One region of the Streptomyces sp. NPDC007991 genome, then DNA from elsewhere that is predicted to be linked to it. Evidence: riboswitches for the same ligand, from Rfam matches in the RefSeq annotation. Region 1 holds a riboswitch; each other region holds the start of a gene.

Region 1 (9,927 bases):
GCGCACCCGGCGATGTTCAACAAGATCGTGGCCGACTACTACGGTGCGCCGACCCCGATCAACCAGCTGGCCTCGTTCTCGGTGCCCGAGCCGCGCATGGCCGTCGTGACCCCGTTCGACAAGAGCGCGCTGCGCAACATCGAGCAGGCCATCCGCGACTCCGACCTGGGCGTCAACCCGAGCAACGACGGCAACATCATCCGGGTGGTGTTCCCCGAGCTGACCGAGGAGCGCCGCCGCGAGTACATCAAGGTCGCCAAGAGCAAGGGTGAGGACGCCAAGGTCTCCATCCGCTCCGTGCGCCGCAAGGCCAAGGACGCCATCGACAAGCTGATCAAGGACGGCGAGGTCGGCGAGGACGAGGGCCGCCGTGCGGAGAAGGAGCTCGACGACACGACGTCGAAGTACGTCGCGCAGGTGGACGAGCTCCTGAAGCACAAGGAAGCGGAGCTGCTCGAGGTCTGATGAACGACTCTTCCTGGGGGGCGCCGCCACAGGCCGGGTACTGGGGGCCCACCGACCAAGGGCATGGCCATGGGCAGGACCCCGTCCCTGGCCATGGGCACGCCCACAGCCCTGGCCACGGGTACGTCCGGGGAGCCGCTCCGGCGGGTCCCGCATACGATGCGCATGACGCGCCTCAGACTCGCCCCATGCCCATCGTGCCCGACGTAGCCGATTACGGCGGAAACCAGGATGACGACCGGGGGGCTGCTCCGCTGAGCGGCTCTCCGGTCCGGAACGAGACGAATCCGGAGCCCATGCCCCACGCCGCAGAGCCGGCACCCAAGCCGCAGAAGAAGAGCGCGGGTCGCGACCTGAGTGCTGCGATAGGGGTCGGCGTCGGGCTCGGCGCGGTGATCGTCGCGTCGCTGTTCGTCGTCAAGGCCGTGTTCGTCGGCGTGATCGCGGTCGCCGTCGTGGTGGGCCTGTGGGAGCTGACCAGGCGGCTTGAGGAACGCAAGGGCATCCGGGCGCCCCTCGTGCCGCTCGCGCTCGGCGGTGCCGCGATGGTCGTCGCCGGGTACGTCCGGGGCGCCGAGGGCGCGTGGGTCGCCATGGCGCTCACGGCACTGGCCGTACTGGTGTGGCGCATGACGGAACCACCCGAGAACTACCTCAGGGACGTCACGGCGGGCGTCTTCGCGGTGTTCTACGTGCCGTTCCTGGCGACGTTCGTCGCGCTGATGCTGACGGCGGACGACGGGGCGCAGCGGGTGCTCACGTTCCTGCTGCTCACGGTCGTCAGTGACACCGGTGCCTACGCGGTCGGCTGGCGCTTCGGCCGGCACAAGCTCGCCCCGCGCATCAGCCCCGGCAAGACCCGCGAGGGCCTGCTCGGCGCGGTCTCCTTCGCCATGGTCGTGGGCGCGCTGTGCATGCAGTTCCTCATCGACGACGGTGCCTGGTGGCAGGGCCTGGTGCTCGGCCTCGCGGTCGCCGTCAGCGCCACGCTGGGCGACCTCGGCGAGTCCATGATCAAGCGGGACCTCGGCATCAAGGACATGGGCACGCTGCTGCCGGGGCACGGCGGCATCATGGACCGGCTGGACTCGCTGCTGCCCACGGCTCCGGTGGTGTGGCTGTTGCTCGTGCTCTTCGTCGGGTCCGGCTGAGCGAGAGAGCTTTCGCGGTTATCGCCGCTTTGTGTCTTCCGCTGTTTGTGGTGGCGAGCTCCCGTCCGATGGTCGGCGGGGGCTCGCTGTCGTGGTGCGGGGGTGCCTGCGACGTCACCAAGTGGGACGATTCAGGTGTACGTCGCAAAGGGGAACAACATGTCCAGCATTCGACAGACCATCGATGTCGACCGGCGTCCCGAGGACGTCTACGACTACCTCATGGACACCCCGCGGCTGCCGGAGTGGCAGCTGAGCGCCGTGTCCGCGGAACGACTCGACGAGGGGCCGGTCGGTGTCGGCTCCCGGATGCGGGTCACCCGGCACGTCGGCCGCCGGGTCATGCCGATGACCATGGAGGTCACGGAGTTCGACCCGCCGCACAGCTGGGGCATGCGAGGTGTCGACGGCCCGGTCCGGGCACGGGTGCACGGCGAGGTCGAGCCGTTCGACGAGGGGCAGCGCTCCCACGTGACGATCGAGGTCGACTTCGAGGGCCACGGTGTCGGCAAGGTCCTCGTCCCGCTCGTCGTACGCCCCCAGGTACGCAAGGAACTGCCCCGCAACGAGCAGCTCCTGAAGGACCGGCTGGAGCACACGGGAGAGTAGGGCGTCCGGGTCAGAGGTGGCGGCGACCGAGCCCGACTGCTCGCTGAGGCAGAAGCACAAGTCGCCGCCCAGGCCGATCACACGCCGCAGCACTACCGCATCCCGGTAGCGGTCCGGCAGCCGACCGCCGTACCGCACCCGGATGGATCCGCCGGAGGTGGATCTGCCAAGGTCCACCGGGCCCAGCACCCAGGCCGGCCGTTCGCGACCTCTGCCCAACCCCCACCATGTGCCTTCCCGAGCCAGGGCCGGAAGGCTACCGCCCGACGACCGGAGTCGATCTGCGACACTGGGTGGGTTATGCCGAAGCCCGGAGAACTCACTTTCGTCGCCCCGCGCGGAGCCAAGAAGCCGCCGCGGCATCTCGCCGACCTGACTCCTGCCGAGCGCAAGGAGGCCGTTGCCGCCGTCGGGGAGAAGCCGTTTCGTGCCAAGCAGCTCTCGCAGCACTACTTCGCGCGGTACGCGCACGATCCGGAGCAGTGGACCGATATTCCGGCCGGCTCCCGCGGCCGGCTCCGGGAGGCGCTGCTTCCCGAGTTGATGTCCGTCGTGCGGCATCTGTCGACCGACCAGGGCACCACGCGCAAGACGCTGTGGCGGCTGTTCGACGGGACGCTCGTCGAGTCCGTGCTGATGCGCTACCCGGACCGGGTGACCATGTGCATCAGCTCGCAGGCCGGGTGCGGGATGAACTGCCCGTTCTGTGCGACCGGGCAGGCGGGGCTCGACCGGAACCTGTCCACCGCCGAGATCGTGCATCAGATCGTCGACGGTATGCGGGCGCTCAGGGACGGCGAGGTGCCGGGCGGGCCCGCGCGGCTCAGCAACATCGTGTTCATGGGCATGGGCGAGCCGCTCGCCAACTACAACCGCGTCCTCGGCGCCATCCGGCGGCTCACCGACCCCGAGCCCGACGGGCTGGGGCTTTCGCAGCGCGGGATCACCGTCTCGACGGTCGGTCTCGTCCCGGCCATCCACCGGCTCGCCGACGAGGGCCTCAAGTGCCGGCTCGCGATCTCACTGCACGCCCCCGACGACGAGCTGCGCGACACCCTCGTCCCCGTGAACACGCGGTGGAAGGTCAGGGAGGTGCTGGACGCCGGCTTCGAGTACAGCGCCAAGTCCGGGCGCCGGCTGTCCATCGAGTACGCGCTGATCCGGGACATCAACGACCAGGCCTGGCGCGGTGACCGGCTCGGGCGCATGCTCAAGGGCAGGCCCGTGCACGTGAACCTGATCCCGCTCAACCCGACGCCCGGGTCGAAGTGGACGGCTTCCCGGCCGGAGGACGAGAAGGCGTTCGTGGAGGCGATCGCGGCGCATGGTGTGCCGGTGACGATCCGGGACACCCGTGGTCAGGAGATCGACGGGGCGTGTGGTCAGCTCGCGGCCACCGAACGGTAGTCTGACCGGCGTAAGCACCACCGTATTTTCCGACACCTTCATATTCCGACAGGGGAGCGCCACAGCGCTGAGAGTGCGGCACCGGCCGCAGACCCTCCGAACCTGGCCCAGGTCATTCTGGGTAGGGAGATCGGTCATCACTCGAGCTGTTGCGCCCTGCCCGGGACTCCCAGAGATCCCGGGCAGGGCCGCGTCTTCTCCTGGTCCTCCAGGAGGAATCCAGTGAGCAACACCATCAAGCGACTGACGGCGGTGGTCGTCGGGCTCGGCATGGCCGGCGCGCTCGCCGCGTGCGGGTCGTCCGACGGCGGCCAGGGGGCCGGCGACTCCAAGACCGTGACCCTCGTCAGCCACGACTCGTGGGCCGCCTCGAAGGACGTCATCGCGGCCTTCGAGAAGCAGTCCGGCTACAAGGTGAAGGTCCTCAAGGACGGCGACGCCGGTCAGGCCGTGAACAAGGCCATCCTGACCAAGGACAACCCGCAGGGCGACGTCTTCTTCGGCGTCGACAACACGCTGCTGTCCCGCGCCCTCGACAACGGCCTCTTCCAGCCGTACGAGCCGAAGGGATCGGACCGGATCGCGCCGGAGTACCGGGCCGACCAGGACAAGCACCGGGTCACGCCCATCGACACCGGCGACATCTGCGTCAACTACGACAAGAAGTACTTCGCCGACCACGGGCTGCGGCCGCCGCGCAGCTTCGACGACCTGGTCAAGCCCCAGTACAAGAACCTGCTCGTGACCGAGAACGCCTCCGCCTCCTCGCCCGGCCTCGGCTTCCTGCTCGGCACCGCCGCGAAGTACGGCGACGGCGGCTGGGAGGGCTACTGGAAGAAGCTGAAGGCCAACGGCGTGAAGGTCGTCGACGGCTGGGAGCAGGCCTACAACGAGGAGTTCTCCGGCTCGGCCGGCGGCAAGAAGGCCAAGGGCGACCGGCCGCTCGTCGTGTCGTACGCCTCCTCGCCGCCCGCCGAGGTCGTCTTCGCCGACCCGAAGCCGGGCACCGCCCCGACCGGGGTCGCCGAGGGCACCTGTTTCCGGCAGGTCGAGTACGCCGGGCTGCTGAGCAACGCGAAGAACACCAAGGGCGGCAAGGCGCTCCTCGACTTCCTGATCAGCGAGCGGTTCCAGGAGGACATGCCGCTCAACATGTACGTGTACCCGGTGCGTCAGGGCGCCCAGGTGCCGCCGGAGTTCGTGAAGTACGGGCCGCAGGCCAAGGACCCGGAGACCATGGACCCGGCGAAGATCGCCGACAACCGTGATCAGTGGGTCAAGTCGTGGACCTCGCTCGTACTGAAGTAACCGGAGCGACCGACGCGGCCGTCCGCAAGGACCGGCGCGGGAGCGCGGCGCGGCTCGGGCTCATCGCCGTGCCCGTCGCGTTCTTCGCGGTTTTCTTCGCCTACCCGGTCGCCGCGATCGTCGCGCGCGGCCTGAAGGTCGACGGGGTCTGGCGGTTCGGGCGGATCGGGGAGGTGCTGGCGCAGTCCGACGTCCGGCACGTCCTGTGGTTCACCACCTGGCAGGCGGTCGTCTCCACCGCGCTCACGCTGCTGGTCGCGCTCCCCGGCGCGTATGTCTTCGCGCGCTTCGACTTCCCGGGCAAGCAGGTCCTGCGGGCGTTCGTGACCGTGCCGTTCGTGCTGCCGACGGTCGTCGTCGGTACGGCGTTCCTGGCGCTGGTGGGGCGCGGCGGGCTGCTCGACCAGCTGTGGGGCGTACGGCTGGACACCACCGTGTGGGCGATCCTGCTCGCACACGTCTTCTTCAACTACGCGGTCGTCGTACGGACCGTCGGCGGGCTCTGGGCGCAGCTCGACCCGCGGCAGGAGGAGGCCGCGCGGATGCTCGGGGCGTCGCCGCTGAGGGCCTGGCGGCAGGTGACGCTGCCGGCGCTGGCGCCCGCCGTGGCCGCCGCCGCGCTGATGGTCTTCCTGTTCACCTTCACCTCCTTCGGTGTCGTCCAGATCCTCGGCGGCCCCACCTTCTCGACGCTGGAGGTGGAGATCTACCGGCAGACGTCGGAGATCTTCGACCTGTCCACGGCAGCCGTGCTGACGTTGATCCAGTTCGTCGCGGTGGGCGCGATCCTCGTCCTGCACGCCTGGACCGTACGGCGGCGGGAGACCGCGCTGCGGCTGGTGGACCCGGCCGGTACCGCGCGCCGGCCGCGCGGCGCCGGGCAGTGGGCGCTGCTGGGCGCGGTGCTCGGCACCGTCGTCGTGCTGCTCCTGCTGCCGCTCGCCGTGCTGGTGCAGCGGTCTCTTGGCGCGCCCGGCTTCGGCTATTACCGGGCGCTGACCAGGGACGACGGCGGGGTGTTCCTGGTGGCGCCGATCGAGGCGATCGGCAACTCGCTGTCGTACGCCGTCGCCGCCACCCTCATCGCCGTGGTGATCGGCGGCCTCGCCGCCGTCGCGCTCACCCGCCGGGACGCCGGGCGGTTCGTGCGCGGCTTCGACGCGCTGCTGATGCTGCCGCTCGGGGTGTCCGCGGTGACCGTCGGCTTCGGGTTCCTGATCGCCCTCGACGAGCCGCCGCTGGATCTGAGGTCCTCGTGGATCCTGGTGCCGCTCGCGCAGGCGCTGGTCGGGGTGCCGTTCGTCGTGCGGACGATGCTGCCCGTGCTGCGGGCGGTGGACGTGCGGCTGCGGGAGGCCGCCTCGGTGCTGGGGGCCTCGCCCTGGCGGGTGTGGCGTGAGGTGGATCTGCCGATGGTGCGGCGGGCGCTGCTGATCGCGGCCGGGTTCGCCTTCGCGGTGTCGCTCGGGGAGTTCGGGGCGACGGTGTTCATCGCGCGGCCCGACAACCCGACGCTGCCGGTGGCGGTGGCGCGGCTGCTGGGGCGGCCCGGGGAGCTGAACTACGGCCAGGCGATGGCCCTTTCGACGATTCTGATGGTGGTGTGCGCGGTGGCCCTGCTGGTGCTGGAGAGGCTTCGCACGGACCGGAGCGGGGAGTTCTGATGCTGCTGGCCCTGGAGGGCGCGACGGTCCGTTTCGGTGGGCGTGCCGTGCTGGACGCCGTCGATCTGGAGGTCGCCGAGCACGAGGTCGTGTGCGTGCTCGGGCCGAGCGGCAGCGGCAAGTCGACGCTGCTGCGGGTCGTGGCGGGGCTTCAGCCGCTCGACTCCGGGCGGGTGGTGCTCGACGGGCGCGACCAGAGGGGCATGCCCGCGCACCGGCGCGGCGTCGGGCTGATGTTCCAGGACCACCAGCTGTTCCCGCAGCGGGACGTGGGCGGCAACGTCGCCTTCGGCCTGCGGATGCGCGGGACGTCGAAGCGGCACCAGGTCGACCGCGTACAGGAGTTGCTGGACCTGGTCGGCCTGCCGGGCGCCTCACGCCGGGCCGTCGCGGCGCTGTCCGGCGGGGAACAGCAGCGGGTGGCGCTGGCCCGGGCCCTCGCGCCGAGCCCCCGGCTGCTGATGCTGGACGAGCCGCTGGGGCAGCTCGACCGGTCGCTCAGGGAGCGGCTGGTCGTCGAACTGAAGGAGCTGTTCGGCCGGTTGGGCACGACCGTACTCGCCGTGACGCACGACCAGGGGGAGGCCTTCGCGCTGGCCGACCGGGTCGTGGTGATGCGGGACGGACGGATCGCCCAGTCCGGTACGCCGCTTCAGGTGTGGCAGCGGCCGGCCGACGCGTTCGTGGCCCGCTTCCTCGGCTTCGAGAACGTGGTCGAGGCGACGGTCGGGGCGGAGGCCGCGGACACGCCGTGGGGCAAGGTGCCGGTGCCGGAGGGTGCCCCGCAGGGCACGCGGACCCTGCTCGTGCGGCCCGCCGGTGTGCGCCTGGTGCCGGCCGGCTCGGGCCTGCGCTGCACGGTGACCGCGCGCACCTTCAAGGGCACCCACGTCGCCGTCCACCTCCAGCCGGAGGACGCCCCGCGCCTGGAGGCGGCCTGCGCGCTGCGGGCGGCGCCGGAGCCCGGGGACGAGGTCGGGGTGGACTTCGACGCGGCCGAAATCGTGGTGCTCGACTGATCGGCTGCCGCCTGGGGTGCGAGGCATGACGTCACTCGCGCACGAGCGCTACTGCGCAGCGCTGCGGGAGGCCGGGCCGGACACGAAGGTGTGGAGCTGGGCGGGGATCCTCAACTCGGGGTTCCGGGCCCGCCGGATGACCCACGAGATCACCGTGCACCGCGCCGACGCCGCGCTCGCCGCCGGACTGCCCTACGAGGTCGCGCCCGACGTGGCCGCCGACGCGATCGACGAGTGGCTCCAGATCGTGGAGTTCGTACAGCGGACGGCACCGCACGACGCGGCGCGGGAACTGCGCGGCCCGGGCCGCAGCATCCACCTGCACGCCACCGACACCGACACCGGCGCCGGCCTGAACGCCGAGTGGTTCATCGAACTCGCCGAAGCCGGCGTCACCTGGCGCCGGGGCCATGAGAAGGCCACCGTCGCCCTGCGCGGGCCGCTCACCGCCGTTCTGCTCGCGTTCTACCGTCGACTGCCGCTGGACACCCCGGAGTCGGAGGTGCTGGGGGAGCGGGAACTGCTGGATTTCTGGCTGGAGCGGGCGACCTTCGGTCAGGCCGGGAACAGGCGATGGCCCGCCCCCGGAGAGGGGGACGGGCCACTACCGGGCGCTGAAGTGCGGGCGTCAGCTGTCGCTGCTGTTCGCCCCACGGCGGCGCATGCCGAAGAACACCGCGCCGCCACCGACGACGACCAGGGCCGCCGCGATGCCGGCGATGATGCCGGTGTTGGAGTCGGCACCGGTCTCGGCGAGGTTGGACTCACCGGCCGCGGGCGCGGGCGCGTTGCCCGCCGGAGCGGTGCTCTCGCTCTGAGACGGCGACGGAGCCGGGGTGTCGGTCTCCTCGGCCGGCTTCGACGGGGAGGCCGACGGGGTTGGCGTGGCCGGCGGGGTCGCCGGCGGCTTCTCCTCTTCCTTCTTGCAGGCCGTGGCCGGGGTGACGAGGCTCGGCTTGATGTCCTCGTCGACGTATTGAGCGGCCTTGACGTGGATGCGGTACTCCGCGTTCGGCTTCCAGTCCTCGGCGAAGGTGATGGTGGTGCCTTCGCGCGAGCCCTTGACCACCTGCTCGCCGACCTTCTTCACGTCGGCGCCGTTGTTCTCCAGGTACACGGTGATCGTCGCCGGGACACCGGTGGGGTCCACATCGGTGACGGTGATGACGCCCTTGTCGCCATCGCACTTCGCCTCCGCCGAGAACTCCTTGATGTTGCAGGCGAGCGCGTTGCCGGCGGCACCGAGTGCGAGCGCGGCCGACGCGGAGACGACACCGAGGATCCGCACGGAGCGTGCGACGGTACGGCGCGATGCCGTACGGCGTGATACGGACAGAACTGCCACGTTTGTCCTTTACAGGATGCGCAAATGCGGGGGGTGGAGGCAGTGTTGACTGAACATCAGCACTACCAGGAGGCTCTCAGGTCTATAAGCGCCGCATAAGTAGTGTCAACGCATATGCAGGGTGCAAGCACTTGCTTTGCCAGCTTATTAACCGCCGAGGCGTTTCAACGCCTCCGGTACCTCCTCGATCCGCTCCACGAGCGCGATCCGCACCTCCATCGAACGGCCCCTGGCCAGCGACCGGAGCAGCGGCCACGCCGGCAGCTTCTCCGTCCAGTGCGCCCGGTCCACGAGCACCATCGGCGTCGGCTCGCCCCGCGACTCGTAGTAGTTGGGCGTCGCGTTGTCGAAGATCTCCTGTACGGTCCCGGCGGCGCCCGGCAGGAACACCACGCCCGCGTTGGACCGGGCCAGCAGGCCGTCCTCGCGGGTGGCGTTGGCGAAGTACTTGGCGATGTGCGACGCGAAGGCGTTCGGCGGCTCGTGGCCGTAGAACCAGGTCGGGATCCCCACGGAACGCCCGCCCTGCGGCCAGCGCGCGCGTATCTCGAAGGCGGCCGTCGCCCACTGGGTGATCGACGGTGTGAAGTGCGGTGCCTTGGCGAGCAGTTCGAGCGACTCGGTGAGCATCTCGTCGTCGAACGGTGCGGCGTACGCGCCGAGGTTCGCGGCCTCCATCGCGCCCGGGCCGCCGCCCGTGGCCACCGTGAGACCGGCACGGGCCAGCTCCCGGCCGAGCCGCGCCGCCCCCGCGTACTCCTGGGTGCCACGGGCCATCGCATGACCGCCCATCACCCCCACGACCCGGGCGCCGGAGAGGAGTTCGTCGAGCGCGTCCGAGACGGAGTCGTCGTGGACCGCGCGCAGCATCGAGGCGTAGATGTCCCGGTCCGCCTTCGTGCGCTGGAACCAGGCGTAGGCCCGGGCGTCGGGGGTGGCCTCGTAGCCGTCCGCCAGCG
Region 2 (9,927 bases), on a different contig from region 1:
TTCCCAGAAGCCCGGAGAGGCCGCGCCCTGGCCGAAGGGGTCAGACTCCGGCCGGTTACCGGGCCGCCGCTCGCTCCCGATCGCGAGGGAGCGAAACGAGGACGGCAGCCCGGAGATCATGAGTCCCGCACGGACTCCACTCCGTCGTTCATGTCGAAGCGGCACCAGACCGTCTTTCCGCCGCGCTCGTGCGGCGTCCACCAGACTGCCGCCGCCAGACGTTGGAGGATGAGCAGCCCTCGACCGCTGTCCGGCAGCACCGCCTCAGACAGGTCTCCGAGCAGCCCCGGAGAGAACACCTCTCCCGCCGGAAGCAGCGGAGGGGTCGAGTCCTCATCAGCGACACCGATGAAGAGCCACTTCGGGAACATCTTGAAGATCACGTCGATGCGTCGGCAGGCACCGGGGGAGGACAAGTGCCGGTCCGGCACGGCATGGTTCACCACGTTGCCGACGAGTTCGGAGACCACCAACCGGGCATCGTCCACGACCGCACCGGCACCAGCGCCCCGGAGAAATACGGCCGTCATGTCGCGGGCGACGCGCGCTGTGTCACCGAACTCGGCGAAGAGCGTCAGCGTCAGAAAGTGCCCTGCGGAGGACGGCTCCGGTGTCACGAACCAGTGCGCGTACGCGTCAAGCTCACCCGCCAACCGTTCAGTCTTCCCGGCATCCATCACTTCCCCTTCCGAGGCCCCGCGGCTCTCACGGCACCGCTTGCTTCACGCAAGCCAGTACACGGCGAGGAGGACGTGACCGGGAGTGTTCACCAGGGGGTTCACGTGAACACCGGCAAAGGCAAGGGGGGTTCATCGATGAACCCCCAAGGCTGATACTGCTGTGACACGATGAACACTCGCCGTCATTCTCGGGTTGGCAGGGGAGCATGAGCCGAGAGCCGAACGCGCAGTTAATCGCCGTCATGGACGAGGCGAAGGTCTCGAACAAGGGCCTGGCGAAGCGCATGAAAGACGCCGCCGTTCAGCGGGGCATCAGTCTCGGAACAACGCACGTATCCGTCCAGCGATGGCGGGACGGCGCGGGCATCCAGCCTCAGACAGCAGCGCTCATGGCCGACGTGCTGAGCGCCAAACTCGGCCGCCGCATCACTCCCGGCGATCTCGGCTTCTTCGATCACACACGGCCGGCCACTCCGGAACCGCTCGGCTATCCCGGTACGGTCCCCGATGTGCTGTCGATGCTGGATGGACTCGCCCAGGAACGGGCCGACACCGTCACATCCGAGCAACTGATCGTCTCGGACTCAGATCTCAGCTCCGCCGTACTGTCCTGGATGATCGCGCGCCCGGACGGCATCCAGTCCGACAGACCCGCTCAGCAGCGGGTCGGCATGCGCGACGTCCGGGCAATCAGGGACGCCGCCGCCACTTTCATGCAACTCGACTTCAAGTACGGCGGAGGCCACGGCCACAAGGCACTGCGCCACTACTTCCGCCATGAGGTCCTGCCTCTGCTCAGTGCCAGCTACAGCGAGAAGGTAGGCACGGCCTTGTTCGGCGCCGCCGCCGAGGTCTCCCAGTTGCTCGCGTGGACCGCATACGACTCCGGAAACCACCGGCTCGCCCACCGCTATCTCACGTCGACACTGCGACTGTCCCAGGTCATCGACGACCGCATGTTCGGCGCCCGCATCCTCGGCAACCTCAGCCACCAGGCGAACTATCTCGGCAACCACACCCAGGCCATCCAGCTAGCCCGCGCCGCAGTCGAGGGTGCCAAGGGCCGGGCAACCCCGCGTGCCATGGCGAACTACTGGGCCATGGAGGCCCGGGCGCTCTCCAACGCGGGTGATCGAACCGGGGCGTCTCTCGCCATGAACCAATCTGAGCGCCACTTCGAGCGCGCTGACAGTGCCGATGACCCGCCATGGTTGAGCTACTTCGACGACGCGGAACTCTTGGGCGAGTTCTGCCACTGCTTCCGCGATCTGAGGATGCGCCGTGAGGCGGTCGAGCACGCACAGCGCGCTGTGGACAGCACCGATCCGCAGTACGCCCGCACTCTCGGTTTCTGCCGCATGGTGCTAGCACAGAGCCAGCTCTTGAACGGAGAGCTGGAAGCCGCCGTCACCACAGCCAGCCTTGCCGTGGACGGCGGCGACTCCCTCCAGTCCTCCCGCTTCCAGCGCTACGTAACCGACTTTCGGGCGGAGGTCAGTGCATACGCGGCTAACCCCGCCGTCGTGGCCTTCAATGAGCAGGTGAACGAAGCGCTCGCCCGTCTGGACGAGGATGAGTAACAGCTAACAAGGACTCCAGTCTCGCGGTGCATCATCGTTCCGCAAGGCAGCGATGCGCCGGCGGTACTCGGCCGCCGTCCCTTCGTCCTCCTGCACGTTCTGCATCAGCCACGTGGTCATGCCGAACTCTTGGAGCCGCCGGAGCGTGTCGTAGCCGTGCCAGTCGTGCAGGTCGCGCCCGTACGCCCGCACGAAGTCGGCGTACTGCTCGTCGGTCTGCCACCCCAGGCTGTGGTGCTCCACCGACGTGACCATCAGGTCCCACTCAGGGTGATCGAAGCAAAATGCCTCGAAGTCGATCAGGATGACTTCTCCCCGGTCGTTCACCATGAGGTTCTGGACGTGAGCGTCACCGTGGACCGGCCCCTTGGGGGTCTCGAACCGCAAGCCCTCGAACTGGTCGCGCAGCTCACTCCACCGCTTGCGGAGAAAGACCCTGTCATCTTCCGGGATCGCTGCCTGGCTGATCCGCAGTTCCTGCTTGTCGAACGGGTTGAACGAGGGCAGCTCCAGGCCAACGGGCAACGTCATGGAGTGCAGGTCCCGCAGGATGCCGCCGAGTTCCCCATACGTGGCCTTCCGGCTGCCCTCGACGATGAGCCGCCAGAAGGTCACCGGGTGACCGTCGATCAGGAACGGCTGCTCCAGCCCATCGACTAGACGCGCGGCAGGGAAGCCTTCCTCGGCCAACCACTGTGACACGGCCACCTCGACACGAGCCTTGGGCAGCCACGGCTCTCCCCGCGCCACTCGCACGATTACTGGCTCTGCGTCCAGGCGGAAGAGCGCGTTCTCTCCGAGACGGATTAGCTCTGCACCTCTGTCGTCCAAGCCGGCCGCCCGACATGCCGCGCTCATCACGCGCGCGGCCTGCGTTGATGTGAACCCCTCATGCGATCGAGCAGCGTCAAGCGCCATGCCCGTACCAGCTCCCCTAGTCGCGCGCGATCAACTGGCGCACGTCATTGGGTGACCAACCCGGCGCACGCCAGACACGAAGACGACCGTACCCAGGATCGACACTCCTGGCGAGGAGACATATAGCACGGAAACAAACAATGCACCCAAAGGGTATGATTAGGGTCGCGCCCAGCCACAGCATCACCGCATGCCAAGCTAGTCCAAAATTTCGCCGTACTCAGCACGCCGATCGGCAGCTGTCGCGAATTTTCGAAAAGCGCGTCTAATTTCTCTCGTCTCCAACTTGATCAACTTTCGAGAGATTCCGAGTTTCATCAAGCTTTCTAGATGCGCAGGCAAACTTTCACGCCCCTGAAATCGAAACTCCGGCTCTCGTGACGACGCGATTTTTTCTCTCGCGCTGTTCAGCAATTCTGCAGGCTCATCGCCAACCAGTTCCTTCAAACGTCCGGATGGCCGCTCCACTCTTGCCATGATCACGTGAGCGAGATCCTCAATAAGCTCAGGAGTCACTTCTTCCGGCGCTACAAAAAGGGGACAATTCCGCTCTTTGCCGAGAGGAAGCCCTACAGCGCACGCGACCGAATAATCTTCAACGATGAGCACCGAGTCCCGATTGTCCTGACCTTCAGCGCCGAAACGGGTCCAGAACTGTGGGCCTGCGGGCTCTTCGGGGAGGGCTCGCAAGTCGCAGAAAATCCTGCTGCAATCGGACGCGCATGCGTCACCCAGCTCACGAAGCAGAAGAGAAAGGATGGGCGCCGTGGCGATTTCGTGCCACTCTTCAGGAGAGTCGACCGACTTCCCTTTTACGAAACGGAATGGATCATTGATGATTAGAGACGAAACCGCAGGCGGCAGATTGCAAACGACGCATTGGAGCAAGTAGCTAGATGCCGCCGTGGCCTTAGCAGCATCAAGCCCGTGGGTGGTAGCGCAGATCATAGGCAGAGTTACCAACGCATGCAGTGCCACTTCAGCTGCAGACCTATTGGAAACCAGTACACCCCACGGGCGGTCTGCCAGATCTCCATGCAGGATTTCACTATAGGCAAACATGGCAAGCCAAGGAGTTTCAATCTCCTCTGGGGCGCCACTGAAATGCTCCCAAAAATAACGCAAGTCGCTTACCCTCGGCGCTATCCCAGATTCCGTGAAATAGGCAAAAAGGAGTTCGACCCTCTTACTCGACTCAATTGAATCTGGCACTACCCTCGCCGCCGCAACAGGGTACTTGCGGATCTGAATTTCGAGCTTTTCCCTGCCCCAAAGGGATACCTTAGGAAGATTCGCCGGAGAGGAGTTCCAGGCGTCAACCCAATCGACGGTCGGGTTGCTGAAGCTTGAATTCGAGACGATTACAAGGCGGTCCACATCCGATGCATAAGCGGAAGCATTATGCGTGGCATTGATGACAGCGGACTTCGGTACAGTTGCGCTTCTTCCTTTACACTCCATCCACCACCTCTCTCGTCGAGGCTCGTCGTCTGGTGATAGCGTGTAAAAGGTCGCTTCTATATCTCTTCCGCCGTCCGAATTGGTCACACCCATGCCGCCGGAGCGCCAGGAGACTTCCTTCGCGCCCATCGCGTCCACTAGCTGGAAGACGAGTTCTTCCAGTACTTCCCCTGAGATGGCCTTCCAAGGGATATGGGAAGCGGCGGAGGAACGGTGAGGGTTCGTCACCCGATGACTATCTCAAGAGATCGATGGTGGTGTCAGCGAATCAAGGAGATCGCTGCGCTGCCCATCGTGTACCGTCCCCGTCCCCTGGCCAGCAGAGAAGAGGGCCGTCCACCGCCACTGATCACACTGGTCCGCGTTCTCAGCGCTGGCGGTGCTGGGCCTGGACGATGTCCCGCTCCTCCCATCTCGCCTCGGCGTGCCCCGTCGCGTAACCCAGGACTGATGGAAGAGGATCGCTGCGTCGGGGCCTTCAACGTCCGTGCTGGCAGGGAGGTGTGCAGAGCGGCGAGTCGGGCGTCATGTCCGCGCATGCGTCGGGGGATGGCTCGCAGTCAGCAAGATGGGGGCGGGAAGGCGGAAGCCGTCGTCGATACCGGTAGCTTTGCGCAGTCGTGTGCGTGTCCGGGCAGCTCATCGATGTTCACCTGGACTGATCCCTCAGAAGTTGTCGAGGCGAATCTCGTAACAGTCCCTGCACATGTCCATCTCTGGGACGAGATCAGCGGCCTGGTCGCAGAAGGTACAGACGCCTTCGTGGGTCGATCCGCAGTCGAAACAGATCCAGGAGTCCTCTGCAGGGGAGTTGGCCAGCGGAGTGCTGATCACGGAGTAGGAGCCGCAACTGCCACAGCCGTTGAGGTCACCTTCCCCTTGGGTGACGCTGACGTACCTGCTGGATCCGATGTACTCCCAGGCCGCATCTGCACCGGTGCCGTATTGCTTGCCGCACAGGAGACAGGCGAGATCGTGTGCTCCGCCGTCGAGCACGACAGCGAACTGACCGCAAGACCGGCATGCGGCAGTCGAGCGTTCGTAGCGGCTCAGTTGGCCGTGCAGCGCCTGCATGCGAAGCGCGATGAAGTCCGTGAGGTGCTTGAAGCCGGCCCTGACCTGTTCCATTTGTCGTTCGGCCGACCACGCCTCGTCGTGCTGGTCGACGTGAGGTAGGACGTCGGTATTGATGAAGCCGACCAGCAGATCAAGCACGGGCACGGTCCGAGCCTGTACGGCGACTACGGTGTCCCTCCACCCGAAGTGCATGATGCGGTTGCGCAGGCTGCCGAGTGCCCTGAGGCTGTCGTCCTCCGGGTCGATCTCGCTCTCGATCTGTACGGCGCTGCGCAGGCGTTCAATGGCTGTCTTCACACCACAACTGCTGAAGTCGCCGGCCTCGTGCTTGCGCTGGTCGAACGAGTCCACCCTTGTCCACACCAGCGCGGGATCGTGCATCTCCAGCCGGGCCTTCAGCAGCGTCTCGACCGCGGCCTGGAGGTGTAGGACCGCGTACTTCACATCGCGCGGCCCCGGCTGCCCGTTGTCACCAGACAGTGAGCCGACGGCACTCACTAGGAAGTCGAGGCCGTTGACGAGGGCCGGGAAGTGGAAGTCCTCCGGTTGCTGACCTGCGCCGGTCACCGGTGCACCTCACATGCCTCATCAGCCGTCACTTTGTCTCTCCCCCTGCGATAGGCGCCAGTCCCTACATAGGGATACCCGTTAGAGGGCCCGGCTCGCCCCTCCGACCTCGTCTGTGGACAGCAGGAGGAGCGAACCAGCAGAACGGTCAGTGGTCCTCAGTCGACCATCGGCAAGTACACCCGGTTCCCGCTCGCCGCGAACTCCTTCGACTTCTGGAGCATCCCCTCAGCGATCTCCTCGGACGAGGCTCCCTCAGCCACCGCGCCACCGAACCGCTCTGTGATGCTTTGGCTAATCTTCATGCTGCAGAACTTGGGACCGCACATCGAGCAGAAGTGAGCCGTCTTGGCGGGCTCCGCCGGCAGGGTCTCGTCGTGGAACTCCCGTGCCGTGTCCGGGTCGAGGGCGAGGTTGAACTGGTCCTCCCACCGGAACTCGAAACGGGCGTCGGACAGCGCGTCGTCCCACTCCTGGGCACCCGGGTGGCCCTTGGCGAGATCCGCTGCGTGGGCGGCGATCTTGTAGGTGATGACGCCGGTCTTGACGTCGTCACGGTTCGGCAGGCCCAGGTGCTCCTTGGGTGTGACGTAACACAGCATGGCCGTGCCCCACCAGGCGATCATCGCGGCGCCGATGCCGGAGGTGATGTGGTCGTACGCCGGCGCGACGTCCGTGGTCAGCGGGCCGAGCGTATAGAACGGAGCTTCATCGCAGATCTCCTGCTGAAGGTCGATGTTCTCCTTGATCTTGTGCATCGGGACATGGCCCGGGCCCTCGATCATGGTCTGTACGTTGAAACGCTTCGCGATCCGGTTGAGTTCCCCGAGCGTGCGCAACTCCGCGAACTGCGCCTCGTCGTTGGCGTCCGCGATCGAGCCCGGCCGCAGGCCGTCACCGAGGGAGTACGTCACGTCGTACGCGGCGAGGATCTCGCAGAGCTCCTCGAAGTGCTCGTACAGGAACGACTCCTTGTGGTGCGCGAGGCACCAGGCCGCCATGATCGAGCCGCCGCGCGAGACGATGCCGGTCTTGCGGTTGGCCGTCAGCGGCACGTACGGCAGGCGCACGCCCGCGTGGACCGTCATGTAGTCCACGCCCTGCTCGGCCTGTTCGATGACCGTGTCCTTGTAGATTTCCCAGGTCAGCTCCTCGGCCCGGCCGTCGACCTTCTCCAGGGCCTGGTAGAGGGGCACGGTGCCGATCGGGACGGGGGAGTTGCGCAGCACCCACTCGCGCGTGGTGTGGATGTTGCGGCCGGTGGACAGGTCCATGACCGTGTCGGCGCCCCAGCGGGTCGCCCAGGTCATCTTCTCGACCTCCTCCTCGATCGAGGACGTCACCGCCGAGTTGCCGATGTTGGCGTTGACCTTCACCAGGAACCGCTTGCCGATGATCATCGGCTCGATCTCCGGGTGGTTGACGTTGGCCGGCAGCACCGCCCGGCCCGCCGCGATCTCGTCACGCACCACCTCGGGCGTCACGTTCTCCCGGATGGCCACATACTCCATCTCGGGCGTGATCTCGCCGCGTCGGGCGTACGCGAGCTGGGTGACCGCCTTGCCGTCCTTGCTGCGGCGCGGCTGGCGCGGCCGGCCGGGGAAGACGGCGTCCAGGTTACGCAGGCCGCCGCGCGGCGAGGTGTGCTTGACGCCGTCGTCCTCGGGGCGGACGGGCCGGCCCGCGTACTCCTCGGTGTCGCCACGGGCGATGATCCAGTTCTCGCGCAGCGGCAACAGGCCCCTGCGGACGTCGGTGTCGACGTGCGGATCGGTGTACGGGCCGGACGTGTCGTACAGGGTGACCGACTGCCCGTTGGTGAGATGCACCTGGCGGACCGGCACCCGCAGGTCGGGGCGGCTGCCCTCGACGTACGCCTTGTGCCAGCCGATGGACTTCCCGGCCTCCTCGGACTGTGCGTCCTGAACGGAGGCAGGCGTGCGTGCGTCCTTGTTGGTCATGAGACCTACTCCCTACGCCGGCATTACCCGGTAACAGGTTCGGCGGTCGACGCAGCGGCTTCCGTCTGCCGACGTTCCGTGTGAAACATCACTCGACTTCGGTGATGTTTCATGTGAAACATCGCTGGGACGGAGGTCAGCGCCCTCTCAGCCCGGTGCTCCGAGCTCCCGCGTGTACAAAAGGTGCCTCCACGCTAGCGGCAATTCTGGCGCGGTGAACAGAGGGCCCCCCTCGTTCTTGCGATGATCGGTCGGTGACCACGACGCAGCGTCCTCCTTACCCACCGCCCGAACCGCCCCGCGGGTCCGGCGCCGGCAACGGCAACGGCCGTGGACACGAGCACGATTTCGCCGCCGGGGGCGGGCTCGGGCCTGCCCGGGGCCAGGCGCAGGGGCACCGGCCCGGTCCCGGGAGCGCGCAGGGTGCGGGTCCGGCCGTTACCGCCGGTCCGGCAGGTCCTGCCGGTTCGTATGGTGCCGGTTCCGAGAGCTGGCACGGCTCCGGTTCTGGCTCCGGGGAAGGCGACGGCTACGGGCACGGGCACGGCAGAGGCGACAGGCCGGGCGGAGGGGACGGGTACAGCGGAGGCGACGGGCAGGGCGGAGGCCACGGTCCCGGCGGAGGCGACGGGCACGGCAGTGGCGACGGGCACGGCAGTGGCGGCGACGGGCACGGTCCCGGCAACGGAAGCCGACCCGGCTCCGAGCCGGGTGGCGGGCAGGGGCACTCGCACGGTCACCACCACGGTCCTGCCACGCCCGTCTCCCTGCACCTGCGCAAGGTCATCGCGGCGGTCCTGATCCCGTTCGCCGCCGCGGTGCTGGTCGGTCTCGCCGTGCTGTGGCCGGGCGGCGCCCCGCCGCACGAGCGCACCGGCGTCGGGTTCGACCGGCAGACACAGGATGCCTCGGTCACCAAGGTCGTGGCGGTGAGCTGCAAGGAGGCCGGCGCCTCGGGCGTCCCGCCGACCGGCGACACCTCCACCGCCGAGGGTTCCTCCGCTGTGCAACAGGAGAGGGGCACCTGCAAGCGGGCGACGATCCGGGTCGACAGCGGCAAGGACAAGGGCCGTACCTTCACGGAGATCGTCCAGCCGGACCAGTCCCGCCAGTTGCACGAGGGCCAGGAGGTCGTGGTCGCCTACGAGCCCTCCGCACCGAAGGACCTCCAGTACTCGGTCACCGACATCAACCGCCGGCTGCCCATGGCGCTGCTCGCCGGTATCTTCGCCCTCGCCGTCGTGGTCGTCGGGCGACTGCGGGGTGTCATGGCGCTGGTCGCGCTGGCCATCAGCTTCCTGGTGCTGAACTTCTTCATCCTGCCCGCGATCCTGCAGGGCTCGAACCCGCTCCTCGTGGCGGTGGTGGGCGCGAGCGCCATCATGCTCATCGCCCTGTATCTGTGTCACGGCCTGTCCGCCCGGACCTCCGTGGCGGTGCTCGGCACCCTCGTCTCGCTGCTGCTGATCGGCGTCCTGGGCTCGCTGTTCATCGACTGGGCCGCGCTGTCCGGCAACACCGACGACAACACCGGTCTGATCCATGGCCTCTACCCGACGATCGACATGAGCGGTCTGCTGCTCGCGGGCGTCATCATCGGATCGCTCGGTGTGCTCGACGACGTGACGGTCACGCAGACGTCGGCGGTCTGGGAGCTGCACGAGGCCAACCCGGCCATGGGCT
Region 3 (9,927 bases), on a different contig from region 1:
AGTTGTTGAGCGTGATGAAGTGCAAGCCGGGCACACCCTCGGCGAGCAGCCGCGCACAGAACTCCGTGGCGAATTCGATACCAATGGAGCGTACAGCGGCCGGATCGTCTTTTGCTGTGAGGATCCGCTCTTTCAGGGCGGCCGGGAACGCGGCGTTGGTGAGGGACCCGATCCGTTCCAGCGAACGCACGCTGGCGATCGGCATGACCTCGGGAATGATCGGGGTGTCGCAGCCAGCGGCCGAGACGCGGTCGCGCAGCCGGAGGTAGTCCTCCGGGTGGAAGAACATCTGCGTGATGGCGTAGTCCGCGCCGGCACGGCACTTGTCGACGAAGTGGCGGACGTCGGTGTCCCAGTCGGCGGAGCGGGGGTGCATCGCCGGGAAGGCGGCGACGCCCACGCAGAAGTCACCCGACGCCTTGATCAGCTCGACGAGTTCGGCGGCGTAGGCGAGCCCCCGGGGGTGCGGCACCCACTCGCCCATCGGGTCGCCGGGCGGGTCGCCGCGCAGGGCGAGCATGTTGCGGATCCCGGCGTCGGCGTACTGGCCGATGATGTTGCGCAGGTCGGCCACGGAGTGGTCGACCGCCGTGAGGTGCGCGATGGGCGTGAGAGTGGTGTCGGAGGCGATCGCCTCGGTCGCCTTGACCGTGCCCGCGCGGGTGGAGCCGCCCGCGCCGTAGGTCACGGAGACGAAGTCGGGCGCCACCGCCTCGACCCGGCGCAGCGCGTTCCACAGGTTCCGCTCGCCCTTCGGGGTCTTGGGGGCGTAGAACTCGAACGAGTACGTCGTTTTGCCGGTCGCGAGCATGTCTCGGACGGTGCGCGCGTGGTCCGACCTGATGGATGCGGTGCCGAGGGCCATACCGGCAGGTTAGCCAGGGGCGGTCGGTCCCCCAACCAGACCCCGGACTTTTGCCTGATTTGTGCGCTTGTTGTCCACCCCTTGGACAAAGGGGCCTACACAGCGGTCTCCCGCTGCTCCCGCAGCCTCTTGGCGAATTCGGCCGCCGCCGCGCCCGGATCGTCGGCCTCGGTGATCGCCCGTACGACGACGGCACGCCGGGCTCCGGCTTCCAGGACCTGGTCGAGGTTGCCGAGGTCGATGCCGCCGATGGCGAACCAGGGCCGGTCCGTGCCGAGGGCGGCGGTGTACCGGACGAGGTCGAGGCCGGGGGCGTGCCGGCCGGGCTTGGTGGGGGTTGGCCAGCAGGGGCCGGTGCAGAAGTAGTCGACGCCGTCCTGGACGGCGGCCGCGGCGGCCTCGGACTCGGCGTGCGTGGAGCGGCCTATCAGGACGTCGTCGCCGAGGATCGCCCGGGCCGCGGGGACGGGGAGGTCGCCCTGGCCGAGGTGCAGCACGTCGGAGCCGGCGGCGTGGGCGACGTCCGCGCGGTCGTTGACCGCGAGCAGCTTGCCGTGCCGGGCGCAGGCCTCGGCGAAGACGGCCAGGTGCTCCAGCTCCTCGGCCGCCTCCATGCCCTTGTCCCGCAACTGCACGATGTCGACGCCGCCCGCCAGGACGGCGTCCAGGAACTCCACGAGATCGCCCTGCCGCTTGCGCGCGTCGGTGCAGAGGTAGACCCGGGCGTCGGCGAGCCGGGCGCGGGTGGTGGCGGTGGTGCCGGTGGTGGCGGCCATGCGGGTCGTCCCCCTGGGTGGTGGCGTACGGGTGCGGGTGTGCCCATGGTGGCGTACCCGCGCGAGGCGCACCCGTGACGGTGGCATGACGAGGCGCCGGGGCGCCCCCGTCAGCGGCGGGCGGGCAGGCGGGTACGGCGCCTCTGCGCACCGCATGCGGCAGGGCACCAGACACCCGGCCCCCACCGCCCCTGCCGGGCGCAAGCCACCCTGTGGCCGGGCCCCACGGGTCGCCCCACGGGCCCCGGCCCACACACCGGGCGGTTGTTCGAGTCCGGGCCGCTCGCACGGCACCGGACCGTTGTTCGGTCGTGGTCGGGTCAGACCGCGAGCGCCTGGGCGCGGCGCTTCACCTCCGTGCCGCGGTTCTCGCTCAGGGCCTGGGCCGGTGTGCCGGGCAGGCTCGGGTCGGGGGTGAAGAGCCACTCCAGCATCTCTTCGACCGTGAAGCCGTCGTCCCGCAGGAGCGTCAGGGTCCCGGACAGGCCCTTGACGACCTTGTCCCCGTCGATGAAGGCCGCGGGGACGTGCAGCGCGCGGTTCTCACCGCGGCGTACGGCGATGAGCTGGCCCTCCTTGACCAGCTGCCGCACGCGCGTCACCTCGACGCCGAGCTGTTCGGCGATGTCGGGGAGGGTGAGCCAGGCAGGGACGAGAGCATCGATCTTTGCGTCAATCTCGGTCACGGAAACCAGCCTGCCATCCCCCACTGACAGTCGGAAGTCGGGACCGCCCACCTGGGCGGACCCGCGCGCCTCGACCGCTATGCCGCCGCCGCCTTCAACGGCCTCGCCGGGTCCGCCAGCAAGGCCGGGTTCATGGGCGTGCCCGACTCGATCAGGCGGCGGCCCTGCGCCAGGTCCCGGGGCCGGCCCACCGCCAGCAGCGCGACCAGCCGGTCGCCGCGCAGCCAGCAGACCGTCCAGGCCGGTCCGGCCGGGTCGCCCCGCCACAGCGTCGTGTCGGCGGCCGCGTGATGCCCGGCGTACTGCACGAACCGCCCGAACTGCTCCGACCAGAAGTACGGCACGGGGTCGTACACCGCCGGGGTCTCCCCCGAGGCCCGGCCGACGATGTTCACGGCGACCGTGCGCGGCCCCTGGAGGGCGTTGTCCCAGTGGTGCACCAGCAGGCGCTCGCCGTACCGGCCCGAGGGGAAGGAGGCGCAGTCGCCGACCGCGTACACGTCGGGCACCGACGCACGCAGGTGCTGGTCGGCCACGATCTCGCCGTCGCCGCCCAGCTCGATCCCGGAGCCGGTCAGCCAGGCCGTGGCGGGACGGGCGCCGATGCCGACGACCACCGCGTCCGCGGGCAGCCGCGAGCCGTCGTCGAGAATCACCGTGCCGGGTTCCACGCGCTCCACGCGCGCGTGCGTCCGCAGCACGGCGCCCGCGTCGGCGTACCAGCGGGTCATCGGCGCGGCGACCTCGGCGGGCAGCGCCCCGGCGAGGGGCCGGTCGGCGGCCTCCACGACGGTCACCGCGCAGCCCGCCTCGCGCGCGGCCGTGGCGAACTCCGCGCCGATCCAGCCGGCACCGACGACCACGATGTCCTGCCGTCCGGCCAGCACCGGCCGCAGCCGCTCGGCGTCGTCCAGGGTGCGCAGCAGATGCACGCCCGCAACGCCCTCCGCCCCGGGCAGCCGGATCGGTTCGGCGCCGGTGGCGACGACCAGGACGTCGTACGGCACGGGCCCGTCCTCGGTGTCCAGCTCGTGGTCGCCCGGGCGCAGGCCGCGCACCTCGCAGCCGAGCCGCAGTTCGATGCCGAGGGCCTCGAAGTCGACGTCGAAGGCGGAGCCCTCGGCCTTGCCGAGCAGCACGGCCTTGGACAAGGGGGGCCGGTCGTAGGGCTGGTGGGGCTCGGCGCCGATCAGGCTCACGGTGCCGGTGAAGCCCTGCTCGCGCAGCGCGACCGCGGTCTGGACACCGGCCATGCCCGCACCCGCCACGACCACGCGCCGGGGCGCGGACGAACCTGGTTCCTGCGTCTGCTCGCTCACCTGATCACCATAGACAACTGACATTTTGTCAGTCAGTGCTCACCGCAGTGACCTGCTCCACAACGCTCGTCCCGCTGCCCGCCTGGGACTCCCACTGCCAGCTCTCCTCCAGCCGCACCCGCCCGTCGGACAGTTCCACGACCGTCGACACGCAGTGCCCGCAGGAGGTGGTGCCGTCCCCCTTGAGTTGGACGTACCGGAAATCCAGCCTGTCGCCTTCCCGGGTACCCACGAGATGTCCGCGTACGACGTCGCCGCCCGCGTACTCGGCCCAGATCTCACCGTCCTTCTCGTGGTACGTGAACCGGGTGCGGGTCCCCACCTGGCCGGGTGCCTGGTCGGCGACCGGGGCGAGGACCACTCCGTCGAGGGATCGGGCCATGGCGGTGGCTCCCTTACTGCGGCGTACGGCATCGGGCTAGGGTGGGTGGCCAACGTAAGGCACTCGCGGGAGCCCGGACGCACCGGGCTGAGAGGGAGGCTGGCGGCCTCCGACCGTACGAACCTGATCCGGGTCATGCCGGCGAAGGGAGGGGCTGGACGCCCATGTCGCGTACGCGAACCTCAGACGTCCTCGTCGTCGGGGGCGGGATCATCGGCCTGGTCACCGCGTGGCGGGCCGCGCAGCGCGGGCTCGCCACCGCCGTGGTGGACCCGGAGCCGGGCGGCGGAGCCGCACAGGTGGCGGCCGGGATGCTGGCCGCCGTCACGGAACTGCACTACGGCGAGCAGACCCTGCTCGGGCTGAATCTGGCCTCCGCCCGGCGCTATCCGGACTTCGCGGCCGAGCTCACCGAGGAGACCGGCCACGACCTCGGCTACCGCCGGTGCGGCACGCTCGCCGTGGCGCTGGACGCCGACGACCGGGCCCATCTGCGCGAACTGCACGCCTTGCAGCAGCAGTCGGGCCTGGAGTCGCAGTGGCTGTCGGGCCGGGAGTGCCGCCGCCTGGAGCCGATGCTCGCGCCGGGCGTGCGCGGCGGGCTGCGGGTCGACGGGGACCACCAGATCGACCCGCGGCGGCTGGCCGGGGCGCTGGTCGCCGCGTGCGAGCGGGCCGGTGTGGTCTTCCACCGGGCGTGGGCCAAGCGGCTCACCGTCGTAGGGGACCGGGCCACGGGCGTCGTCACGGACGACGGCACCCCGCTGGACGCCGGGCAGGTCGTACTGGCCGGGGGCAGCCTCAGCGGGCGGCTCGCGGGCGTCCCGGAGGAGGTGCTGCCGCCCGTGCGGCCGGTGAAGGGGCAGGTCGTACGGCTGACCATGCCGCAGCGGCACGGGCCGTTCCTGAGCCGGACCGTGCGCGCGGTCGTACGCGGCAGCCATGTCTACCTGGTGCCGCGCGAGAGCGGCGAGCTGGTCGTCGGGGCGACCAGCGAGGAGCTGGGCTGGGACACCACCGTGACCGCGGGCGGCGTGTACGAGCTGCTGCGTGACGCGCACGAGCTGGTCCCGGGCATCACCGAGCTGCCCCTGACCGAGACCCGGGCCGGACTGCGCCCCGGCTCCCCCGACAACGCGCCCCTGCTCGGCCCGACCGGGCTGGAGGGGCTCCTGCTGGCCACCGGGCACTACCGCAACGGCGTCCTGCTCACGCCGGTCACCGGCGACGCCCTGGCGCACGCGCTGGCGACGGGCGAACTCCCCGAGGAGGCCCGGCCCTTCACGCCGAAGCGCTTCAGCACCGCCACCGCACTCACGGAGCAGCCCGCATGAACATCTCCGTCAACGGGGAGCCCCGGGACGTCCGGCCCGGCACGGCTCTCGACGCCGTCGTGAAGTCCCTCACCGCCGCACCGTCCGGCGTGGCCGCCGCCCTGAACGAAACCGTCGTCCCGCGCGCGCAGTGGCCGTCCACGCCCCTCACCGAGGGGGACCGCGTGGAAGTCCTCACCGCCGTCCAAGGAGGCTGATCATGGCCGACGATCCGTTTGTCCTCGGTGGTACGTCCTTCACGTCCCGCCTGATCATGGGTACGGGCGGAGCGCCCAGCCTCGACGTGCTGGAGCGGTCGCTGGTCGCGTCCGGGACGGAGCTGACGACGGTCGCGATGCGCCGGGTGAACGCCTCGGTGCACGGCTCGGTGCTGTCCGTCCTCGACAAGCTCGGCATTCGCGTCCTGCCCAACACCGCGGGCTGCTTCACCGCCGGTGAGGCCGTCCTCACGGCCCGGCTCGCGCGCGAGGCCCTCGGTACGGACCTGGTCAAGCTGGAGGTCATCGCCGACGAGCGCACGCTGCTGCCGGATCCGATCGAGCTGCTGGAGGCGGCCGAGACGCTGGTCGACGACGGGTTCACGGTGCTGCCGTACACCAATGACGACCCCGTGCTGGCGCGGAAGCTGGAGGACGCCGGCTGCGCGGCGATCATGCCGCTCGGCTCGCCGATCGGCTCCGGGCTGGGAATTCGCAATCCGCACAACTTCCAGCTGATCGTCGAGCACGCGCGTGTGCCGGTGATTCTGGACGCGGGGGCCGGTACGGCGTCGGACGCGGCGTTGGCGATGGAGCTGGGGTGTGCGGGTGTGATGCTCGCCTCGGCGGTGACGCGGGCTCAGGAGCCGGTGTTGATGGCTGACGCGATGCGGCATGCGGTGGAGGCGGGGCGGTTGGCGTACCGCGCCGGGCGTATTCCACGACGGCATTTCGCGGAGGCGTCCTCGCCGGTGGAAGGGCTGGCCAGGTTGGATCCGGAGCGGCCTGCTTTCCAGTGATCCGGCGGTGGTGCCGCCCTGGGGGCACCACCCAGGCCCTTAAGGGGTCCTTGCACTGGGAGAGGCACGACTGCCCGGAGCCGGGTGGGACACACGTCACAGGTCCGCTTCAGTCGCGCTCCGAAACTGACGGGGCGAATGGAGCTGTCAGTCATGGCTCGTACACTCGCCTGCGTGGACACGACCCTTCAGGACCCCTTGGCCGGGCAGGTGCTCGACGGCCGGTATCGCATCGACGCGCGGATCGCCGTCGGCGGGATGGCCACGGTCTACCGGGCCGTGGACACCCGGCTCGACCGGGTCCTCGCCCTCAAGGTGATGCACCCCTCGCTCGCGGTCGACGGCTCGTTCGTCGAGCGGTTCATCCGCGAGGCGAAGTCGGTGGCCCGGCTGGCGCACCCGAACGTGGTGCAGGTCTTCGACCAGGGCACCGACCGCGGTTACGTCTACCTCGCCATGGAGTACATCGCGGGCTGCACCCTGCGGGACGTGCTGCGCGAGCGCGGGGCCCTGCAGCCGCGTGCCGCCCTGGACATCCTGGAGCCGGTGCTGGCCGCGCTGGGCGCCGCGCACCGCGCCGGGTTCGTGCACCGGGACATGAAGCCCGAGAACGTCCTGATAGGGGACGACGGCCGGGTCAAGGTCGCCGACTTCGGCCTCGTACGGGCCGTCGACACGGTGACGAACACCACCGGCACCGTCCTCGGCACGGTCTCGTACCTCGCCCCCGAGCAGATAGAGAGCGGCACCGCCGACCCCCGCGTCGACGTGTACGCGTGCGGCGTGATGCTGTACGAGATGCTCACCGGCGACAAGCCGCACGACGGGGACTCCCCGGCCGTGATCCTCTACAAGCATCTGCACGAGGACGTCCCGCCGCCCTCGGCCGCCGTGCCCGGTCTGGCGTACGAGCTGGACGAGATGGTGGCCTCGGCGACCGCCCGCACCCCGGAGATCCGCCCGTACGACGCGGTGGCGCTGCTCGCGCAGGTCCGTGACGGGCGCGGCCGGCTGACGGTGGAGCAGCTGGACGCGGTGCCGCCGCAGGCGCTCGCGGCGGACCATGTCAACGCGGACGACCGTACGAGCGTGATCCCGCGGGTGCCGGCCACGCCGCGACCGCTGCCCGTCAACGAGGACGAGGAGGAGGGCTCCGCGGCCGCGATCAACCGCACGAGCCGCTTCGAGTCCCCTCCGCCCCCGCCGTCCCGGCGCCGCTCGGGTCCCCGGCGCGGTCCGATGGCGATCGTCGCCGCCGTCCTGCTCGTGCTCGGACTCGGCGCCGGCATCTGGTACATCAACTCCGGCCAGTTCACCAAGGTGCCCCCGCTGCTGGCGAAGACCCAGGCGCAGGCCGAGGACCGGCTGAAGGATGCCGGGCTCGAGGTCGGCAAGGTCAGCCACGCCCACAGCGACACCGTCAAGCGCGGCACGATCATCGGCACCAACCCTGAACCGGGCTCCCGTATCCGCCTCAACGATTCCGTGTCGTTCACCATCTCCGACGGCCCCGAGACCGTGCGCGTGCCCGCCCTCGCGGGCCGGAAGCTGGGCACGGCGCAGGACCAGCTGAGGGACGACGGGCTGGAGCCGGGCATGGTCACCCGGGAGTTCAGCGAGGACGTGCCCAGGGGCTCGGTGATCTCCGCGCGGCCGGCGGACGGCACCAAGGTGCGCGCGGGCTCGGCGGTCGCGCTCGTCGTGAGCAAGGGCAGCCCGATCGACATCCCCGACGTCACCGGTGACGACCTGGCCGACGCCAGGGCCGAGCTGATTGACGCCGGTCTCAAGGTGAAGGTCGCCGCCGAGCGGGTCACCTCCTCCGAGTTCGGCAAGGGCCAGGTCGCCCGGCAGAGCCCGAAACCCGGCGGCCGGGCGGCCGAGGGTGACACGGTGACGCTGACGGTGTCCAAGGGCCCCGAGATGATCGAGGTCCCGGACGTGGTCGGTGACAGCGTCGACGACGCCACGCGGGAGCTGCGGAGCGCCGGGTTCCAGGTCGACGAGGACCGCGGACTGCTCGGCCTGTTCGGCGACACGGTGAAGGACCAGTCCGTGAAGGGCGGCGAGACCGCTCCCAAGGGCTCGACGATCACCATCAAGATCAGGTGACGGATGCGGGCAGGGAGCCCGTGGACGGGACGGGGCCGGGCGCATGACACCCTGAACGGGTGAACCATCAGCTGTCCTCCGGCCCCTCCCGCAACCCTGTGGGCGGCCACGTCCCCGTGGCCGGTGGCCTGCACTCCGTCGGCCTGACCTACGCCCGTGACCTGAAGGCCGAGACCGTCCAGGTCTTCGTCGCCAACCCGCGGGGCTGGGCCACTCCAGTCGGCAATCCGAAGCAGGACGAGGCGTTCCGCGCCGCGTGCGAGGCCGAGTCGGTCCCGGCGTACGTGCACGCCCCCTACTTGATCAACTTCGGCTCGCACACCGAGGCGACCGTGGAGCGGTCGGTGGAGTCGCTGCGGCACTCGCTGCGCCGCGGACGGGAGATCGGGGCGCTGGGCGTGGTCGTGCACACCGGCAGCGCGACCGGCGGCCGGGAGCGGTCGGTGGCGCTGAAGCAGGTACGGGAGCATCTGCTTCCGCTGCTCGACGAGCTGACCCACGACGACGACCCGTTCCTGCTCCTGGAGTCGACGGCCGGGCAGGGCGCCTCGCTCTGCTCACGGACCTGGGACTTCGGCCCGTACTTCGAGGCGCTGGACGCGCATCCGATGCTGGGCGTGTGCCTGGACACCTGCCACATCTTCGCCGCCGGGCACGACCTGACCGGCCCCGGCGGCATGCACCGGACACTGGACCTGCTGGTGGACACGGTGGGCGAGGGCCGGCTGAAGCTGATCCACGCCAACGACTCCAAGGACGTGGTGGGCGCGCACAAGGACCGGCACGAGAACATCGGTGTCGGCCACATCGGCGAGGATCCGTTCCGGGCCCTGATGACGCACCCCGCGACCGAGGGCGTGCCGCTGATCATCGAGACACCGGGCGGCAAGGAGGGGCACGCGGCGGACGTGGAGCGGCTGAAGAAGCTGCGCGACTGCTGAACGACCTCGAAGGCGTCAGAGGCCGGGGCCGTCCCCCGGCCCCTCCTGGTACGAGTAGCGCTGTTCCCGCCATGGATCGCCGATGTTGTGGTAACCGCGCTCCTCCCAGAAGCCGCGCCGGTCGGCGGTCATGTACTCCACGCCGCGCACCCACTTGGGGCCCTTCCAGGCGTACAGGTGGGGCACGATCAGGCGCAGCGGGAAGCCGTGCTCGGCGGTGAGCAGCTCGCCGTCCTTGTGGGTGGCGAACAGGACGTGCTCGGAGGCGAAGTCGGACAGCCGGAGGTTGGAGCTGAATCCGTACTCGGCCCACACCATCACATGGGTGACGTCGTCCGCGGGCGGCGCGATGTCGAGGATCGTGCGCGCGGGGATACCGCCCCACTCGGCGCCCAGCATGCTGAACTTGGTGACGCAGTGCAGATCGGCCATGACGGTGGTGTACGGCAGGGCCGTGAACTCCTCGTGGGTCCAGCAGTGCTTGCCGCCGTCCGCCGTGGCGCCGAAGACCCTGA

Evidence for each region. Region 1 has a riboswitch for thiamine pyrophosphate ahead of ACFZDA_RS33655 (thiamine ABC transporter substrate-binding protein). Riboswitches for the same ligand answer to the same signal wherever they lie in the genome.
Region 2: another riboswitch for thiamine pyrophosphate. It lies ahead of thiC (phosphomethylpyrimidine synthase ThiC); the one in region 1 lies ahead of ACFZDA_RS33655 (thiamine ABC transporter substrate-binding protein).
Region 3: another riboswitch for thiamine pyrophosphate. It lies ahead of thiO (glycine oxidase ThiO); the one in region 1 lies ahead of ACFZDA_RS33655 (thiamine ABC transporter substrate-binding protein).

The regions. Positions count from the first base shown of each region.
Region 1 covers NZ_JBIBJD010000013.1:227,500-237,426, forward strand. Annotated here, with positions in the region: gene frr (ribosome recycling factor) at 1-465, shown strand, start outside; gene ACFZDA_RS33640 (phosphatidate cytidylyltransferase) at 465-1,616, shown strand; gene ACFZDA_RS33645 (SRPBCC family protein) at 1,776-2,225, shown strand; gene rlmN (23S rRNA (adenine(2503)-C(2))-methyltransferase RlmN) at 2,526-3,632, shown strand; TPP riboswitch at 3,673-3,778, shown strand; gene ACFZDA_RS33655 (thiamine ABC transporter substrate-binding protein) at 3,903-4,940, shown strand; gene ACFZDA_RS33660 (ABC transporter permease subunit) at 4,916-6,604, shown strand; gene ACFZDA_RS33665 (ATP-binding cassette domain-containing protein) at 6,604-7,623, shown strand; partial or broken gene ACFZDA_RS33670 (maleylpyruvate isomerase N-terminal domain-containing protein) at 7,679-8,179, shown strand; gene ACFZDA_RS33675 (LAETG motif-containing sortase-dependent surface protein) at 8,252-8,968, opposite strand; gene ACFZDA_RS33680 (LOG family protein) at 9,116-9,927, opposite strand, start outside.
Region 2 covers NZ_JBIBJD010000011.1:148,559-158,485, reverse strand. Annotated here, with positions in the region: gene ACFZDA_RS29940 (ATP-binding protein) at 117-677, opposite strand; gene ACFZDA_RS29935 (sporulation protein) at 887-2,260, shown strand; gene ACFZDA_RS29930 (phosphotransferase) at 2,264-3,178, opposite strand; gene ACFZDA_RS29925 (restriction endonuclease) at 3,377-4,867, opposite strand; gene ACFZDA_RS29920 (hypothetical protein) at 5,306-6,283, opposite strand; gene thiC (phosphomethylpyrimidine synthase ThiC) at 6,442-8,244, opposite strand; TPP riboswitch at 8,237-8,426, opposite strand; gene ACFZDA_RS29910 (YibE/F family protein) at 8,499-9,927, shown strand, end outside.
Region 3 covers NZ_JBIBJD010000008.1:45,741-55,667, reverse strand. Annotated here, with positions in the region: gene metF (methylenetetrahydrofolate reductase [NAD(P)H]) at 1-865, opposite strand, end outside; gene thiE (thiamine phosphate synthase) at 961-1,641, opposite strand; gene ACFZDA_RS23425 (Rv2175c family DNA-binding protein) at 1,962-2,327, opposite strand; gene ACFZDA_RS23420 (FAD-dependent oxidoreductase) at 2,405-3,646, opposite strand; gene ACFZDA_RS23415 (hypothetical protein) at 3,675-4,028, opposite strand; TPP riboswitch at 4,084-4,195, shown strand; gene thiO (glycine oxidase ThiO) at 4,193-5,362, shown strand; gene thiS (sulfur carrier protein ThiS) at 5,359-5,559, shown strand; gene ACFZDA_RS23400 (thiazole synthase) at 5,562-6,359, shown strand; gene pknB (Stk1 family PASTA domain-containing Ser/Thr kinase) at 6,534-8,471, shown strand; gene ACFZDA_RS23390 (deoxyribonuclease IV) at 8,531-9,412, shown strand; gene ACFZDA_RS23385 (molybdopterin-dependent oxidoreductase) at 9,428-9,927, opposite strand, start outside.